DNA from 2 places in the Mycobacterium sp. URHB0021 genome. Region 2 is predicted to be linked to the other one. Evidence: predicted binding sites of a transcription regulator. Region 2 holds the regulator's gene; the other holds the start of a gene.

Region 1 (9,606 bases), 1.5 Mb from region 2:
ACCAGGTGCCGCAGCCAGCTGTCCTCGGTATGCCCGGCCGGCACATCGAACGGTGGTAACTGCGGGGCGATCAGCGCCAGCCCGAACGCGCACTGCTCTGCGAGGTCGGCTGCGGCCGTCACCACCTCGGGACAATGGGCGAAGACCCGGGCCATCTCCTCCCCCGACCTCAGGTGGGAGCCTCCCAGTGGCGCAAGGAAACCCGCCGCTTCGTCAACCGAGTTGCGGGCACGGATCGCCCCCATGGCCATGGCCAGCCTGCCCCGGGACGGCTCGGCGAAGTGTGCGGCGGTGGTGGCGACGAGACCGATGCCGAAGCGTGGCGCCAACTCGGCCAGCACCACGTTGCGTTCGTCGTCGAGAGGATGGCCGTGGTGGGTCAGTTCGATGGTGACGCGGTCGCGGCCGAACCGATCGACCAGGTCGGCCAGCGCCGCCGCGGCCGCATCGGGACCACCCGTCGAAAGTGCCTGCCGGACATGTCCTTTACGGCATCCAGTCAGGATGTGCCAATGGCCGCCCGCCGCCTCGGTGAGCGCGTCATAGTCGTAGCGGGGCTTGCCTTTCTCTCCACCGGCCAGGTGAGCCCCCGCGATCTGACGCGACAGCCGCCGGTATCCCTCCGGCCCCCGCGCCAGCACCAGCAGATGCGGTCCCGGTGGATCGGGCTCCTCGGTGCGGGCGACATTACTCAGCGACAGTTCGGCGCCGAACACCGTCTGCACACCCAGTTCCTTGGCGGCCTCGGCGAACCGCACCACCCCGTAGAGGCCGTCGTGATCGGTCAGCGCGATGGCCCGCAGATCTAGCCTGGCGGCCTCTTCGACGAGCTCTTCCGGGGTGCTGGCTCCGTCGAGGAAGCTGTATGCCGAATGGGCGTGCAACTCGGCGTACGGGACCGACGAAGATGGACGGTCGACGTCCAGCGGCTGGTAGCTTGCGCGCTTGCGCGACCAGGCCGGACTGTCGCCACCGTCGCCGATCTGCTCGTCAATTGGCCACCCTGCGCGGCGCGGTTTGCCATTGAGCACCCGCTCCATTTCCGTCCAGCTCGGCGGCCCGGTGTGCCAGCCCACTCCCGCAGTGTATCGAACATACGTTCTATGCGCTATTCGCCCACTACGCAGGGCGGGCGAATCGACTCAGTAATACGGCAACGAGATGCGGGCCGCTTGCACGCCGCCTTCCCGGACCGCGATGAGTTCGGCGCCCGTCTCCGGTCAACACTGCAAATAGTTATCCGTCCGAGCCCCAGGAGGCACCGTGACCGAGCAGAAGACTGCCACCGCCCTACCTCCGGTCGTCGACCAGCAGACCTGGCAGCAGGCTCTCGACGACCTGCGCACGCGGGAGAAGGCCGCCACCCGTGAACTCGACGCCATCGCCGCGCAGCGGCGCAGGCTGCCGATGGTCGAGATGCCGGACTACACGCTGATCGGTGCGAACGGACCCGTCCCGCTGGCCGACGTGTTCGACGGCCGCGCACAGCTCATCGTCTACAACCACATGTGGTTCGACGACGCCGAATGGCAGTGCGGCGGCTGCACCGGGTTCACGAGCCAATTCACCCGACTCGAATTTCTCGACAACTACGACGCCCGATTCGTCATCGTCACGAACGGGCCGATCGACGAAGCACTGGCCTACAAGACCAAGGTCGGCAACAAGATGGCCTGGTACTCGTCGTCGGAGAGTTCCTTCGCCGCCGACGTCGGCGCCCCGCCCGGCGCAGGCTTCGCCGTCAACGTGTTCCTGCGTTCCGGCGACACCGTATATCGCACCTGGCACACCGACGGCCGCGGAACCGAACAGCTCAGCCACAGCTTCGGACTGATCGACACCCTGCCATGGGGCCGCCAGGAGGAGTGGCAGGACTCGCCCGACGGTTGGCCGAAGTCGCCGACCTACTCGAACTGGCTCGACTCCCCCGACATCGCCCGGATCTACGGCCCCGACGGACAGCGGTAGCTCCGAGTCGAACGACTGTTCGCTCAGCTTCAGTGCGCAAGATGTGAGCATGAACCGAAAACTCGACGGAACAGTCGCCCTCGTCACGGGTGCCAGCAGCGGGATCGGCGAGGCAACCGCGCTCGCGCTCGCCGACCAGGGCGCGACCGTCGCGCTGGTGGCCCGCCGCCGCGACCGACTCGACCAGCTCACGGGCCGCATCGAAGCCTCGGGCGGCGCCGCCCTTGCTGTCGACGCCGATGTCGCCGACCGCGCACAGGCCGACGATGCCGTCCAGCGCGTGGTCGCCGAACTGGGCCGGCTCGACACCGTGGTCAACAACGCCGGGCTGATGCGGATCGGGCCGGCTGCCGAAGCCGATCCGGCGGACTGGGATGCCATGGTGTCGGTCAATGTCCAGGGACTGCTCTATGTCACCCGGGCGTCGCTGCCGCACCTCATCAAGGCGGCCAGCGATTCACCCCGTCGGGTGGCCGACATCGTGAACATCAGCTCGACAGCCGGCCGGGTCGCGCGACCCGGAAACGCGGTGTACGCCCTGACGAAATTCGGCATCGGTGCGTTCTCCGAGTCGGTTCGCCAGGAACTGCTCGGCCAGCGCGTCCGGGTCGGCCTGGTGGAACCCGGCACGGTCCAAACGGAGATCACCACCGCATTGCCCGCCCAGGACCGCGCCGCCCTCGACGAGCGGACCGCGGGCATGGTGAAACTCGAACCCAGCGACATCGCCGACGCCGTGGTGTACATGGTCACCCGGGACCGGCGCGTCGCCGTCAACGAAATGCTGGTCAGGGCGGCCGAACAAACCTGGTGAGCTATCCGACCGGCGCCTGGTCCGATCTGGTGCGGGCGAGCGTCCTGCCCTCGAAGAAACCCGGACTGCGGACGCGCCAGATCACCATCAGTGTCGCGCCCAGCAGCAGGATGCCGAAGCCCATGTAGAACACCAGGCCGATCCCGAAGATTGATCCGCCGCTGGCATTTTCGGGGTTCATGCTCTCGCTCACCGAGATCACGAAGACGAGTGCCAGCATGATGCCGCCGAGCAACGGGAACAGGAACTTGAACACCACGTTGTGAACGCTGCTGAACAGCTCCCGGCGGAAGAACCAGACACAGGCGAAGGCCGTGATGCCGTAGTACCAGCAGATCATGATGCCAAGCGCGGCAATGGTATCCAAAAGTACCTTCTCCGACAGCAGGCTCACCACCGTGTAGAAGACCCCGGTGACCACGCCCGCGACGATGGTGGAATACGTGGGCACCAGGTAACGCGGGCTGACTTTTGCGAACTTCTCGGGAAACGCGCCGTAGGCACCCATGGCCAGCATGGCGCGGGCGGCCGGCAGGAAGGTGGTCTGCAGGCTGGCCACCGAGGACGCCAACACCGCCAGGAATAGCAACGGTCCAGCCCATGTGCCCAACACCGGATCTGCCATGGCGCCGAAGACGTTGTCCGCGTTCTCCTCGTTGCCCAAGCCGAGATCGGCGTCCCCGACGCCGGCGTACATCATCACCGCGACGGCCACCAGCAGATAGGTGAGCAGGATGGACATCACACACAGCAGTCCGGCGCGACCGGGCACCTTCGTCGGGTCCTTGGATTCCTCGCCGAGTGTCAAACAGGTGTCCCAGCCCCAGAAGGCGAATATCGAGCCAGTCACTCCAATCACGAAGGCGCTCAGCGTAAGCCCGGTGAACGGATTGAACCAGTCCAGATCGAAGCTCAGCCCGGCCGGCGCGTCCCCGCGACCGACGTGCAGCAGCGCCACCACCGCGAATGCGACCAGTATGGTCATCTGGAAACCGACCAGCACGTACTGCACCCGCTCGCTGGTGGTGATGCCGCGGCTGGCGATCGCCGTGGCGATCGCGATGAACACCAGAGTGGTGACGATGTTCACCCGCTTGTTGGCCGCGAGGTCGGCGATATCGGGGTTGTCGACGATCCGCGCGATGAACAGATAGAAGAACTCGACCGCGATTGCCGCCAGATTGGACAACACGATGATGGTGGCGACCACCATGCCCCACCCGCACATCCAGCCGACGTAGGGCCCGAATGCCTTGGTGGACCACGTGAATGACGCGCCGCAGTCGGGGGCGCGTGAGTTCAACTCCCGATACGCGTAGGCGGTGAGGAACATCGGGATGAAGCCCGCGATCAGGATCGCGGGCATCTTCAGACCCACCGCGGCGACGATGAGGCCGATGCTGGCGGTGAGCGTGTATCCCGGCGCAACAGACGAAATGCCAAGCACCGCACCGGAGAATGTACCGACCTTGCCTGTGGCGAGTCCCTTCGAGACGAGACCCGATTCTTCGGTGACCACGGACGGTTTGTCCGCGGTATCGCTCACGGCAGGTCCTCCATGGCGATCTGGTCTCTCGGTACGACCATCATCGGCACCTCGAGCACGCGCAGCATTTTGGCCGCGGTCGAACCGAGGAACAGTCGCCGGGGCGCACCGAGACGGCTGGACCCGACCATGATCAGATCACCGTCGTGCCACTCGAGCTTGCTCGCCGCATCCTCCACCGTGTCGCCGTCGCCGATCATCGAGGTGACGGCAGCCCCCTCCGGAAGAGCGGTTTTCGCGGTTTCGAGCGCACGTTCGGCGTGCGCGATGGCGCGCTCGTGCACGGCTTCGCTGTCGCCACGCAACGCACCGAATGTCGGGTCCAGCGCGACCAGCGACACCAATCGCAGCGGCGTGCCCGCCGCCCTGCTGAACCGCACGGCCGTGTCGAGCAACAGGTCCGCCCCCGGCCGTTGCCCGATGGCACAGGTCACCTCCCGGACCCGCTCCACCGTGGAGTTGCGGGTACCGCGGGGCGCCACCACCACGGGCACCGGGGCCGAATGCAGCAGCTCGTTGACGACGGAACCCAGTGAGTAGCTGCCGGCCAAACCGCCTCCCGACCCGCCCACGACGATGAGATCGGCCTCGACCCGCGACACCTCACCGATCAGTCCGTCGGCGAACGAGTCGTTGAAGCTCACGCGGCTGCGTGCGATGACATCGTCGGGCACCGACGCGAGTGCCTCGGCGAGCCACTTCTCCCCCTGCTCGGCGAGCACTTCCTCATAGCCACCGGTGGTGACGAGGGAGGGCAGCGCACTGTCCGGGTGCAGGATGATGGACACCTCGAGTTCTGCCCCGAGCGTCCGGGCCAGACGCGTCGCGAGTGCCATCGCGTCTGCGCCACCGGGAGTTGCCAGATACCCAACGACCAACTTCATAGCCGAACCACCGCCCATCTCGCACCACGCCGTGCAGACGTTCCTGGGCACATCCTGTCAATCAGAACCGGTGCGCATCGGCGGTTGAACCAAATCGGCCCAACCACGACGCGATCAGTCGCCGTACTCGGCCGTGCCATCCTCGAGCACGAGCCGGGTGTTCGACCCGTCGCGCTCGGCCGCCTCGGTTCTGAACACCGCGCGTCCGGCGTCGGTGCGCCAAATCGACGTGGTCAGCGTCTCGCCGGGGAAGACCGGCGACGTGAACCGGGCGCCGATGGCGCTGACCTTCGTCGCGTCACCACCGCCGAGTTCGCTCACCAACGCACGGCCCGCGACCCCATATGTGCACAGCCCGTGAAGTATTGGCTTTGGAAAGCCGGCCAGATTCTGCGCGAACCACGGGTCGCTGTGCAGCGGATTTCGGTCGCCCGACAGACGGTAGATCAGTGCCTGGTCCTCGCGGGTGGGCAACGCCACCCGGGCATCGGGTTCGCGTTCGGGAATCCCGGGGGCCACCGGCCGCTGCCCCGGCTGCCCGCCGAAGCCGCCTTCGCCGCGGATGACGGTGGTGGTCAGCGTCTCGGCGACCACCGCGGAGGTATCCGGATCGGTGCCGGTGGCCTTCAACATGACAATCGCGTTCTTGCCCTCGCCCTTGTCCTGGATGTCGGCGACCTCGGCGACGACACTGAGCTTGCCTGCTGCGGGCAGTGGTTGGAACAGCCGGATCTCCTGGGATCCGTGCAGGAGCATGGCGAAATTGAAGGTGCCGATCTTGCCGGCCGCGGCGAAGGGTAGGCACGCGATGACCGCATAGGTCGGGAGTACCTGCTGCTTGACGTCGTGGCTGTTCTCGGTGGTGAAGGCCAGATCTCGGGTTCCGGCACCGACGCCGAGCGCGTAGAGCAACGTGTCGCGGTCGGCCCACTCGAACAGGTGCGGTTCCGTCTTCGCGCCGATGGCGTTCGGATCGATCGGCATTGATGTTCCCTTCGTCGCTGAGACGGACGATAGCTGGCGCCGGTTGATCTTTGACCTGGCAGGGGCACCATGGCGCGCATGCGCTATGTCGTTACCGGCGGTACCGGGTTGATCGGGCGCCTCACGTATCTTGGCCCGCGACGATGCTGCCGAGGTGTGGGTCCTGGTCCGGCGGACGTCGCTGGCGACGTTCGAGTGGCTGGCGGCCGACGGTGGCCGGGCCTGGGGCGACGCGCGAAACCATTGGACGCGACGCTGCACCATCTGTCGTCGATCGCCGTGGCCGGCACCTACCGCGGCGAGTGCACCGAAGACGATTTCGACGTCGCCCAGGATCTTCCGACGCCATATCACCAGACCAAGTTCGAAGCCGAATTGCTGGTCCGCTCGGCACACGGGCTGCGGTACCGGGTATCCCGACCTTCGGTCGTGGTCGGGGATTCCCACCGGCGAGGTGGACAAGATCGAGGGCCCCTACTACTTCTTCGGCGTCCCGGCCGAGCTCCGGCGATTGCCGTCATTGACGCCGATGGTGCTGCCGGACACCGGACGCACCAACATCGTTCCGGTCGACTATGTCGCCGACGCCCTCGTGGAGTTCATGCACGCCGACGGGCGCGACGGTCAGACCTTCCACCTCGCCGCGCCGAAAACCATTGGACTGCGCGGCATCTACCGCGGTATCGCGAGAGCGCCCGGGCTGCCGCAGCTGCGCGGCTCCGTGCCTCGCTCCGCTGCGGCGCCGCTCCCGAAGATCACCGGGCGTGCCAGAGTGTTCCGCGACATGGCGGCCACCCAGGTGGGCGTTCCGGCCCAGATCCCGATGTGGTGGATCTGATCCCCACCTTAACCGCTGACAATGCGGCAGAAGCGTTGCGCGGTACGGGTTAGCCGTACCGGACTTTGCAGGCTACGCCTCGATGCTGCGGAAGTACTGCGCCGAACACCTTGATCCGGACCGGGCCGGGCGCGACGATCCGGCCGGTGCGCTGGTCGGCAGGCACGTGATCATCAAGGGTGCCTCCAGCGGCATAGGCCGGGCATCGGCGATCGCGGTCGCAGCACACGGTGGCGACAATTTTCGCATTGACGCGCAATGCCGATGCGCGCGACGAGCTGACAGCCGAGATTCGTGCGGCCGGCCGGCAGGGATATGCGTTCACGTGTGACGTCACCGACTCCGCATCGGTGGAACACACGGTCAAGGACATCCTGGGCCGGTTCAGTCACGTCGATTACCTGGTCAACAACGCGGGCCGGTCCATCCGCCGGTCGGTGTTCGCCTCCACCGATCGGCTGCACGACTACGAGCGGGTGATGGCGGTCAACTATTTCGACGCCGTGCGCATGATAGTGGCGTTGCTGCCGCACTGACGGGAATGCCGGATTCGGCCATGTGGTCAACGTGTCCAGCGCCGGGTTGCAGGCGCGCAACCCGATACAGCTCGTTCCTGCCGACGAAGGTCGTGCTCGACGCGTTCTCCGATGTGGTGTCGACGGAGACGCTCTCGGATCACATCACGTTCACCAACATCCACGTGCCGCTCATGCGTACGCCGATGATCGCACCGTCGCGGCGCTTGAATCCCGTCCCGCCGATCAACGCCGGGCATGCTGCGGCGATGGTCGTGCGCGGCTTGGTGGAAAAGCCTGCGCGGATCGACACCCCCTCGGCAGGATCGCAGATTTCGGGAACTACTTCACGCCGATACTGTCTCGGCGGGCGTTGCATCAGCTCTACCTCGGCTACCCGTATTCGGCTGCGGCGCGGGGCAATTCATCCGATGCCACATTGAACGTCACCCCGGCACGACGGCCCAAGCGGCCATGGCGCGCCGTGCCATCCCTCCGCGTCCCCCGACCCGTCAAGCGCGACAATCGGCTGCTGCCGGGTGTGCACTGGTGAGATGCGCCTCAGCGACATTCCTTCGCGCTCTTTCCATGGCGTTTCCCAGAACATTGGCAGGTGATCGGATGGTTCGCCGTCCAGCTATCTCCCCCGAATTGCCGGATATCTTGCTCGCGAATTCACTCATCCCAAAAGGTTTTGATGATCTACGCCGTTGGCTACGCCGTGTTGGCTGCGCCACAGTTCTCGCGTCCAGTTGAACCACGTGCCACCACTCATACGTAACAACTGGTGTGAGACATGGCGCAACCGACCCTGGGCGAACGCTGCCGCAAGCAAATCCGCGGCGCCGTCGTCAACATTGGGGAGAGCGTCGAGGTGTCGCGCTGCGCACTTTCGCGGCAGTGACGTCTGGCTCTCCGTCCCCGGCAGTCGATCGTCGAAGGTGAAAGCCTCGCCGCGTAGCATCGCCGACGGTTCGGTGCAACATTCCGCCCCGCATGCGGGCACGGCGCTGCACCGCATCGCGCTGGCTGCGGCGGCGGCGCCGAAGCGAATCATCGGAATCGCGGTACTTGTGATGGTTGCCTGCACGATATTCGGTGTGCCCGTCACCAAGAGCCTCTCTTCTGGCGGATTCACCGATCCGGCCTCAGAGTCGGCAAGGGCGGCCGACATTCTGGTCAGCAAATTCAATCAGAGTCCCGTGCAGTTGCTCATCACAGTGACCGCCGACGCGGGAGCCCGCAGCCCGGGCGCGACCGAGACCGCCACCGAAATCCTCGCCGGGTTGCAAAGATCCGTTGACGTCATCGGTGTGACCTCGCTGTGGACCGCGCCGCCTGCCGCCGCTCCGACTCTCACGAGCACCGACGGCAAGACAGGCCTCATCATGGCCGGACTGCGGGGCAGTGACGCTGACTACGCCAAGATTGCCCGCCGACTGGTCGACCAGTTCCCGCCTGAACGCACCGGCGTGGTCGTTCGGGCCGGCGGCGCGTTGACCTACTCCGAGACTTTCGAACAGACCGAGCGTGACCTGGTCTTGATGGAATCGATCGCGATTCCTGTCAGCTTCGTCGCGTTGGTGTGGGTGTTCGGCGGGTTGTTCGCCGCCGCCCTTCCGATCATGATCGGCCTGTTCGCAGTCCTGGGTTCCCTTGCCGTGATTCGGATCGTGACGCTCTTCACCGATGTGTCGGTTTTCGCCCTGAATCTCACCGTTGCCCTGGCTTTGGCTCTGGCAGTGGACTATTCGCTGCTCATCGTCAGCCGATACCGCGACGAGATCGCTGACGGCGCAGCACCGAATCAGGCGCTGGTGCGGGCGATGAACACCGCTGGTCGCACAGTTGCCTTCTCTGCCATGACCGTCGCACTCGCGATGACCGCAATGATCCTCTTCCCCAATTTCTTCTTGAGGTCCTTCGCCTTTGCCGGGGTCGCGGCGGTCCTTTTTGCCGCCGCCGCCGCCATCGTCATCGCGCCCGCCGCGATCGCATTGCTGGGACCACGATTGGACTCATTCGATGTCCGCAGCCTCGCCCGGCGAGCCCTGCGC
Region 2 (9,606 bases):
TCGGTCGCGTGGCCATCGGGGTACTGGCGGCCGCGGCGGCACTGCTGCTGTCACCCGTCGCTGCGGCGACCCCGGAGTCCGACGCCAACGACGCGATCAGCGCCGCCTACGACGCCGGCGGTGGTGACACCGGTCCGCTCGGGCCGAGGGACGGCGACGTCTACGCCGTCGGTCCGGGATTCGGGCAGAACTTCGCGGGCGGCAAGATTTACTTCACCCCGGCGACCGGTGCCCACATCATGACCGGCGCGATCCTCGACAAGTTCGATTCGCTGGGCGGGCCCGCCGACAGTGACCTGGGCTTTCCCACCATCGACGAGGGTGCGGGGCGGGCCCCCGACAGCCGCAACACCACGTTCAGCGCAGCCGACAACCCGGTGATCTTCTGGACCCCGGCCACCGGAGCCCGCGTGGTGCGGGGTGCCATCAACGCCGCCTGGGACAAGCTGGGTGGATCCGCCGGCACACTCGGCGTGCCGGCCGAGGATGAAACCTATGACGGCGACGTCGTAAGCCAGGCTTTCACCGGTGGCGAGTTGTCCTATGACACGAAAAAGAAGACGTTCACCACTGTTCCGCCCGACCTCGGCGGCCAGCTGACCGACCTCACGATTCCGGAAGACCCGACCTCTGCCATCAATGCCGCGCGGCGTGCGGCCGGCGGACCGCTCGGCCCGCTGGGCGCACCGGACGGCGCGGTGTACAAGATCGGGGCCGACGGATTCGGGCAGAACTTCGCCGGCGGCAAGATCTTCTACAGTCCGGCGACCGGCGCCAATGTCGTGACCGGGCAGGTACTGGCCAAGTACGACAGCGTCGGGGGCCCGGAAGGCGACCTGGGCTTCCCCACCGGCAACGAGGCGGACGGCGGTGCGCCGAACAGTCGGGTCAGCACCTTCGCGGCCAAGGACCAGCCCTTGATCTTCTGGACTCCGGACTATGGCGCAGTCATCGTCCGTGGGGCCATGAACGCCGCCTGGCAGAAACTGGGTGGCGCCACGGGTGACCTCGGTGTGCCGATGGCCGATCAAACCGAGAACGGCGAAGTCATCACCCAGCGGTTCGCCGGTGGTGCGGTCTCGTGGGACGCTTCGACGAAGAAGTTCAGCACGGAACCCGCCAACCTGGCCTCCGGACTGGCCGGGCTGGACGTGCCCGGACAAGACCTGCCCAAGGCGACGAACGGCGCACAGGCCGCAAATGACAACGGCAACAACTCGTCTCATTGGACCTGGTGGTGGTTGCTCGCCATCGTGCCGATTCTGCTTCTCGTCGGACTCGTGGCCTTGGCCGCGGTGCACCGCCGCCGTCGCCGCGCCGGCGATTCGCAAGCGGTCCGCGATGACTCGCAGCCATTCGACGCCGCCCAGGTGGGCGCGCCCGGGAACGAGGAACGTGACGATCGGACCGGCCAGATGTTCGGCGACCGATACGCCCAACAAGGTCTGGGATCGTTGTCGCCGGTGAGCACGTGGGGCACCACCCATGACACCGCAACCGGGGAATCCGACACCACGCAGAGTGCGGTGACGGAGGAGGAAGAAGACCCCGACAAGGTCGATACCGCGCCAACGCGGATCGAGAAGGATGCCTCGGACGTCGACGCCGCGGATGTCCAGAGCGCGGACGTCGAGACCGCGGACGTCGACGCCGCGGACGTCCAGAGCGCGGACGTCGAGACCGCGGACGTCCAGAGCGCGGACGAGGAGAGCGAATTCGATACCGCGGCCGTGAGAAGCGAGTTCGATACTGCGGACGGGACAAATGAAACGGACATCGCGGAGGCGATCCGGAGTATCAGCCTTGGAGCGAGCCCACGACCGGAGCGGGACCCGTTGACCGACACCGGCCGTCACGCCCGCATTGTGATCGACGAACCCGAACCCGCCCAGACCGCGCTTCGCCTGCCCCTCGACGACCCCAACCAGGCGCCGGACGGATATCCCATCAAGGCCGACACGAAATCGGGGCTGTACTGGGCGCCCGGCAGCGCGCTCTACGACGACGCGCGCGCCGAGATCTGGTTCGCCAGCGAGGAGTTCGCGATCACGAACGGCTTCGTTCGGGGCGATTAGGTTTGTTCGGGGCGATCAGGTCAGCGGTGACTAGATCTTGCGGATGACGGTGACGACCTTGCCGAGCACCGCCGCGTCGTTACCCGGGATGGGCTCGAACGCTGGATTGTGCGGCATCAGCCACACCTGACCACGAGTCCGCTTGAATGTCTTGACCGTGGCCTCTCCGTCGATCATCGCTGCGACAATGTCGCCGTTGTCGGCCACGTTCTGCTGACGTACCACGACCCAGTCCCCGTTGCAGATGGCCGCGTCGACCATCGAGTCGCCGACCACTTTGAGCAGGAACAACGATCCCTCGCCGACCAGCTCCTTCGGCAGCGGAAAGACGTCCTCGACGGCCTCCTCCGCGAGTATCGGCCCACCCGCCGCAATGCGACCCAACACCGGCACGAAGGTCGGTTCGGGTAGCGTGTCGGATCCGGCCACGTCGGTGGCGACGATGGGGGTCACCACGTCGTCGGCGCCCCGCACGTCAACGGCCCGCGGGCGGTTGGGATCGCGCCGCAGATAGCCTTTTCGCTCCAGTGTGCGGAGCTGGTGCGCGACCGACGATGTCGAGGTGAGGCCGACGGCGTCGCCGATCTCCCTGATGCTGGGTGGATAGCCCCGGCTGGTCACCGAGGCGCGGATGACATCCAGAATGGTGCGCTGACGCTCGGTCAGACCTGTGTCGAGACTTCGGCGTCCGCCTGTGCTGCCAGCACTGTCCGTGTCGTCGCTCATGGCGCCGAATGTAGTCGGGCCCGCTTCAATAATCAAACATGTGTTCGAGGCGTGTCGGATATCGGCGCCGGGTTCCGGCGACGGACCCGGCGCGCGCCCGAGTTGTCGGAGGGGCGATCTATCGTTTCGCAACAGTTCGATCACACGTTCTATAACTCGAACACATGAGCGAGTATGTTCGAACACAGTTGCGAATGATGGTGGAGCTATCACGGAGCGAAAGGCGGGCAGATGACGATCCTCGACACCCGGGAAATCCCGGCGGAGCCGATGGTCAGGCCGGGACCCCGGCCTGCTGACGTGCGACGGCGGCCGCGCTCGGGCCGGCCCGGCGGGGCGCCGGTACGCTACCGCGGCACCGGTGTGATGATGTCGCGGGCGTCGCACCGCAGACGGCCCATCACGCCGCTCACCACCGTGGTGCTCGCGTTGGTCGCCGCGGGGATCACGGTGTGGTTGGGGCTGGTAGCCCAGCTCGGCGGCGTCGTGGGGAGCACCGCCGAGGTGCCGAACCGGCTGGCGGTGATCCAAGTTCAGACCGGTGAGACGCTGCAGCACGTGGCACATCGCGTCGCGCCCGACGCCCCTGTCGGTCAGGTGGTCGAGCGCATCCGCGAGCTGAACCAGCTCGACTCCGTGGCGCTCGACGCCGGCCAGACGCTCATCGCGCCCGTCGGCTGACGCCGCGCGATGAGTGGTGAAAGGCGTTCTTGCACAATAGCCCCGATGAGCACTCGCGCCGTCCGCGCGCCGATTTCCCCAGCGCCGGGCCACGCGGGGGCCGCGCAGGTAGGCTCGGAGAGGTTCGAGGTACGTGATTGTCGGCGCGGCGAGGGAGCGGTGATGCACTGTCCGTTCTGCCGTCATCCCGATTCCCGCGTGGTTGATTCGCGCGAAACAGACGAGGGTCAGGCCATCCGGCGACGCAGATCGTGTCCCGAATGCGGCAGGCGGTTCACCACGGTGGAGACGGCGGTACTGGCGGTGGTCAAGCGCAGCGGCGTGACCGAGCCGTTCAGCCGAGAGAAGGTCGTCAAGGGCGTGCGCCGGGCCTGCCAGGGGCGACAGGTCGACGATGATGCGCTGAACCTGTTGGCCCAACAGGTAGAGGACGCCGTGCGGGCCGCCGGTTCGCCCGAGGTGCCCAGCCATGAAGTCGGTTTGGCGATCCTGGGGCCGCTTCGCGAGCTCGACGAGGTGGCCTACCTGCGCTTCGCATCGGTCTACCGGTCGTTCTCGTCGGCCGAAGACTTCGAGCGGGAGATCGAAGCCCTGCGTGCGCACCGAGAGGTGCCCGCCACGGGCTGACCGACGATCGTCAATCGATCTGCTTGATGCCGTCGTCGACCACTCGGCCCGAAATGCGAACCCAGCCTTCGGGGCTCCACCTCGTCTGGATCAGCGAACCCTTGCCCTGCACGATCGTCAGGTCGCGGCTGAGGTAGTCGGTGATACGCACCGCCGCGGCGCCCGTGGCCTCGTCCTCGACCACACCGAGATCGGTGGCGAACATTCTGGAGCGCAGCGCTCCTTGCTCGCGGTCGGTCCAGGTCCACAGGTAGTGGTTCACGTCGTCCGGATAGTCGGCCGGGTCGGCGGCCAACAGTTCCTCGGTCGACTCGAGCTCGTGGATCGCGAACTCCGGCGCCCATTCCGAACGTGCACTCACGGACGTCAGTTCGTCGTCGTAGGCGATCTGGACGACACCGGCCGGCACCTGCAAAGTATGAACGGGAGTGCCCCGGTCCCGCAGCCACCACGATGCGCCCACGGTTGGATGCCCGGCAAAGGGCAATTCGGTAGCAGGGGTATAGATGCGGGCGTGGGCGGTACTGGTTCCGGTTTTCGGTAGATCGATGAATACCGTTTCGCTGTAACCCAATTGGGTGGCGATGCGCTGGTGGTCGCCGGGCCCCACCGTGCTGGCATCCACCACGCCCAGGGGATTGCCGAACTTGCCGTCGGGGGCGGTGAATACGCGCAGCACTGTCACGTCGATGGCCATGCGCCGATGCTACGTGGTGTTCGGGAGGCGCCGACTAGGTGGCGCTGCGCTCGTCGGCGCCCATCGCGTCGAGCACCGCGACGCGGGTGCCGACGGGCCCCGATATGGCACCCTCGCTGATGCCGTCGCGGAGCAGGCCGCGCAGGTATTCCTGGTCGTAGAGGGCGGGTTCGGTGGAATCGATGAACTGCTCGACGACCTCGACGAAGCGGTCGGGATCATCATGGAAGGGGAAATGCCCGGAGCCGTCGAAGATCTCCAGCTGCGAGCCGGGCATCGCGGCGTGTGCCATCCGGGCATGGCTGACCGGGATGACCGAATCATGGGAGCCCCAAATGAGCTGAACAGGAACGGATTGCGTCAAATAACATCGATCCAGCATGGTGACCACCTGACCGCGCCAGTCGACGACGGCGCGCAGTGTGCGCGCGAATGCCGACGATGCCGTCGGTTCCGGAAGGTCGGCCAGGATGCGCAGCACATCGGGCAGGTCGCGGCCGAGCCCCGTTGACCCGAATACCGCTCCGCCGATGCGACCCAGCACCTGAAGTGCGGGAAGCACAAGCGGCAGACGCAGGAAGGCAAGCGCCTCGCTCCCCATCGGCAGCGACGCGATGCGCAGGGCGACGTTGACATCCTTGGTCACACCGCCGGCGCCCACCAGAATCAGCCGGTCCACCAATTGCGGGAACTGGTACGCGAATTGCATTGCGACGCCGCCGCCCAGCGAATGGCCGACCACCGTCACCTTGTCGATGTCCAGTACGGACAGCAGGTCCCGCATGCCGTTCGCATACGCCGCCACCGAATAGTCGGCGCGCGGCTTGTCGGATTTGCCGTGACCCAGCAGATCGGGCGCGATCACGGTAAACCGCTGCGCCAGCTTGGATTGCACGGTGCTCCACGTGGTGGAGTTGTCACCGATGCCGTGGATCAGCAGGATCGCCGGGCCCGAACCGGCCACCCGGAAGGCCCGCTGGTACCCGTGGATGGTGCGAAACTGCAGCGATGGCGTGAGTTCGCGCACGGTGCGCAGGTTCGGCTTGCGCTTAGACATTGGGCCGGGTCATTCTGCCAACTTCGTTATCGGGCCGGTGAGGCTGCGGTTAGTTGTCAGGATCTTCTTTGAACTTGTCGCCGGCCTGTTGTGCGAGGAACCGCTCGAACTCGGCACCGAGTTCATCCCCGCTGGGTAGCTCTTCGTCATGCGCCAGCAAGGACCGGTTCTCCTGAGCGGCAACGAACGCATCGTACTGATGCTCGAGCGCCGTCACCACTTGAGCGACTTCGGGGCTTGCCTCGACCTGCTCGTTGATCTTCTGGTGCACCTCGGCGCCGGCCTCCGACAAGGCGGCCAGCGGGATTTGCAGCGAACCGCTTCTGGCGACCTCGGCCAGCAGTGCCTCGGCGGCGGCGGGATAGTCGGTTTGAGCCAGGTAGTGCGGCACGTGGACGGTGTATCCGACCACCTCGTGGCCGTGCTGAGCCATCCGGAACTCGATGAGGTTCGACACGCTGCCGGGCACCTGGACCTCACCCACCCACGGCGTGTGTTCGCTGATCAGCTCCTTGTCGTTGGCGTGCGCAGTCATGGTGATCGGCCGGGTGTGTGGCACGGCCATCGGAATGGTTCCCAGACCGATGACCCGCCGGACGGCCAGTCGCTCGGCCAGTAGGCGCACCGCCGTGATGAACCGCTCCCACCGCAGATCCGGCTCCAGGCCTGCGAGCAGCAGAAACGGCGTGCCGACACTGTCATGCAGCGCGTAAAGATTGAGTTCGGGCTCCTCGTAGTGGGTGAAATGGTCGGTCTTGAACGTCATCAGCGGACGCCTGGACCGGTAGTCGAGCAGTTCGTCGATCGCGAAGGACGCCACCAGTTCGGTGTCCAGGGAGTTCTTCAGGTGCTCGGCGGCCAGCTTGATGGCGTGCCCGGCGTCGGAAAAGCCTTCCAGGGCGTGGATCAGCACCGGCCCGCGGCCGTCGGCCGACGACAGCTGCGGAGCCGGGAACTCCAACTCGTACATCCCGGTCTGGTCAGGCTGGTACTGCTGCTCTGGGATATCTGGCTGGTCAGCCATTTGCTTCGCCTCCTCGCCACGGGTGCGACCGTGGACTCGTCGGACCGTGACACCTAGTGTCGCGCATTTCGCGGTGGACGCCATTGCAGCCCCACCCATCTGTCTGAACAAGACTCCGCCGATGTCGCATTCCACCTCGGGTGGCCGGCGCGGAGAATGCCCGAACCCGGGCCTCGACGGTTTGCCGACAGCGGGCAGCCGGCAAACCTCAAGCGCACCATATCCGCTGTTCGGGCAAGATCGTTTAATGCACAGCTGCGCACGCCGCCGGGCAGTCCTGATGATGGGACTCTTCGCCCTGTTGACGGCTTCGTGCGCCCACCCGGCGGTCGCCATCCGCGACCCCAGCACCGCCGCGGCCGCGGAGCCGGAGGCGCCGCCGACGGCACGATCGGTGCCTGCCGATCCGAGGGTGGGGGCGGTGTTCATCGGCGGCGATTCGCTGCACGCGTGCAGCGCCGGCGTGCTGGACTCCGCAAACGGAGACCTGATTCTCACCGCGGCCCATTGCCTGTCCGACGGCACCGACGCCACGTTCGTTCCGGGATTCAACAACGACGCCGCCCCCGAGGACTACTGGCACGTCGACGCGGTCTATCTGGACCCGCGCTGGGTGCGAAGCCAGGACCCGATGGCCGACTTCGCGATCGCGCGGGTCAGCCGCGCCGCGGGCGGAACCGTGGAGGCGCGGGCCGGCGGCGGTCTGAAACTGGTGGCCGCTCCCGCGCCGGGCAGCGTCGTCAGCGTCACGGGGTATGCGATGGGGGTCGGCGGCGGACCGATCGGCTGCCGGGTCCCGACCGGGCGCCCGAGGCAGGGGTTTCCCGCGCTGCCGTGCGCGGCGCTCGTCGACGGAGTCAGTGGTGCACCGTGGATCGAGGGCTCAACGGTCAGCGGCTTGATCGGCGGCCTCGACGGGGGCGGTTGCCAAGACCAAAGCGATTCGTACTCGCCGCCTTTCGACGATGCGATCACGGCGCTGCAGAAACGTGCCGAGGCCGGCGGACCCGCCGACAGCGCGCCGGTGGCTTTCGCGGACGGCTGCCGATGACGGTGGCGGTCAGGCCCTGAACTGGTTCAGCGCGCGCAGTTTGTTCATCACGTCCAGCGCTGCGACCTTGTACGCCTCCGAGAACGTCGGGTAGTTGATGACCGCGTCGACGAGGTACTCGATGGTGCCGCCGCAGCCCATCACGGCCTGGCCGATGTGCACCAGCTCGGTGGCCGCGGTGCCGAAGATGTGGACCCCGAGGATCTTCAGGTCTTCGGTGGAGACCAGCAGCTTGAGCATGCCGTAGGAGTCGCCGGCGATCTGTCCGCGCGCCAGTTCGCGGTACCGGGAGACACCGACCTCGTAGGGGATCGAGTCTTTCGTCAGATCCACCTCGGTCGCGCCCACATAGGACACCTCCGGGATCGAGTAGATGCCGATCGGCTGCAACTCGGTCATGCCCTGACACGGCTCGCCGAATGCGTGGTAGGCGGCCAGCCGGCCCTGATCCATCGACGTCGCGGCCAGGGCCGGGAAGCCGATCACGTCGCCGACGGCGTAGATGTGGTCGACCTTGGTCTGGAACTGGTCGTCGACGAAGATCCGTCCACGGTTGTCGGTCTCCAGCCCGGCGTTTGCCAGATCGAGGTGGTCGGTCTGACCCTGCCGGCCGGCCGAGTACATCACCGTTTCGGCGGGGATCTGCTTGCCGCTGGCCAGTGTCGTGACCGTGCCCGCCGCCCCGACGTCCACGGCCGTCACCTCCTCACCGAAGCGGAACGTCACCGCCAGATCGCGCAGGTGGAACTTGAGGGCCTCGATGATCTCCGGATCACAGAAATCCAGCATGGAGTCCCGCTTCTCCACCACGGTGACCTTGGTACCCAGCGCGGCGAACATCGAGGCGTATTCGATACCGATGACGCCGGCACCCACCACGACCATCGACGTGGGCAAAGACTTGAGGTCGAGGATGCCGTCAGAGTCCAGCACGCGGTTTTCATCGAACTCGACACCCGGTGGCCGGGCCGGCTTGGTGCCTGTGGCGATCACCACGTACTCGCCGCTGATCGTGGTGCGCTCGCTGCGGTTGGGCTCCTCGACCAGAATCGTGCGCGCATCGACGAAGCGGCCGTGGCCCTCGATGAGATCGATCCGGTTGCGCATCAGCTGCGACCGGACGACGTCCTGTTCCTTGCCGATGACGTGCGTGGTGCGGGCCAACAGGTCGGCCGGGGTGATCTTCTCCTTCACGCGGTAGCTGGCGCCGTACAGTTCGCGCTGGCTCATGCCGGTGAGGTAGACCACCGCCTCGCGCAGCGTCTTGGACGGGATGGTGCCGGTGTTCACGCACACCCCGCCGAGCATCCGACCGCGTTCGACGACCGCGACGGTTTTCCCGATCTTCGCCGCTGCGATGGCGGCTTTCTGGCCTCCCGGACCTGAACCGATGACGACGAGGTCGTATTCGAGCGTGGAAGCCATGGGGACAAGATGTACGCCGGTTGTGGCGATCCTGCACGCCGACTGACATCAATAATTCGTGAATAGATTCAACTTGTCCCTGCAGACGGCCGGGCGGTCGCGCGCGCCTGACCGAACCCTCAACCGGCAGATGAGACTATGAGGGCAATGGTCGGCACATTGTCGAGGTGCTTGCGCGGGTCGCAAGTAGGGGTCGGCTGCATGCTGGTGTTGACGACGGCTTGGTCGGCCGGCTGCACCCGT

What was found. Region 2 encodes LexA, which represses DNA repair genes until DNA is damaged. Its sites were predicted from a motif close to CGAACANNTGTTCG; they were not measured.
Region 1: a site for LexA is predicted at 1,090-1,103, ahead of ACVWWN_RS34600 (error-prone DNA polymerase). Genes of this name have one in related genera too.

What each region holds. Positions count from the first base shown of each region.
Region 1 covers NZ_JBSRZT010000002.1:6,604,275-6,613,880, forward strand. The annotation lists gene ACVWWN_RS34600 (error-prone DNA polymerase) at 1-1,076, opposite strand, end outside; gene ACVWWN_RS34605 (DUF899 domain-containing protein) at 1,264-1,968, shown strand; gene ACVWWN_RS34610 (SDR family NAD(P)-dependent oxidoreductase) at 2,018-2,782, shown strand; gene ACVWWN_RS34615 (APC family permease) at 2,784-4,328, opposite strand; gene ACVWWN_RS34620 (universal stress protein) at 4,325-5,212, opposite strand; gene ACVWWN_RS34625 (MaoC/PaaZ C-terminal domain-containing protein) at 5,327-6,196, opposite strand; partial or broken gene ACVWWN_RS34630 (SDR family oxidoreductase) at 6,275-8,102, shown strand; gene ACVWWN_RS34635 (MMPL family transporter) at 8,527-9,606, shown strand, end outside.
Region 2 covers NZ_JBSRZT010000002.1:5,141,816-5,151,421, reverse strand. The annotation lists gene ACVWWN_RS27735 (LGFP repeat-containing protein) at 1-2,075, shown strand, start outside; gene lexA (transcriptional repressor LexA) at 2,106-2,801, opposite strand; gene ACVWWN_RS27725 (LysM peptidoglycan-binding domain-containing protein) at 3,033-3,482, shown strand; gene nrdR (transcriptional regulator NrdR) at 3,645-4,109, shown strand; gene ACVWWN_RS27715 (PhzF family phenazine biosynthesis protein) at 4,120-4,806, opposite strand; gene ACVWWN_RS27710 (alpha/beta fold hydrolase) at 4,841-5,863, opposite strand; gene ACVWWN_RS27705 (proteasome assembly chaperone family protein) at 5,913-6,887, opposite strand; gene ACVWWN_RS27700 (trypsin-like serine peptidase) at 7,135-7,938, shown strand; gene sthA (Si-specific NAD(P)(+) transhydrogenase) at 7,948-9,363, opposite strand; gene ACVWWN_RS27690 (hypothetical protein) at 9,565-9,606, shown strand, end outside.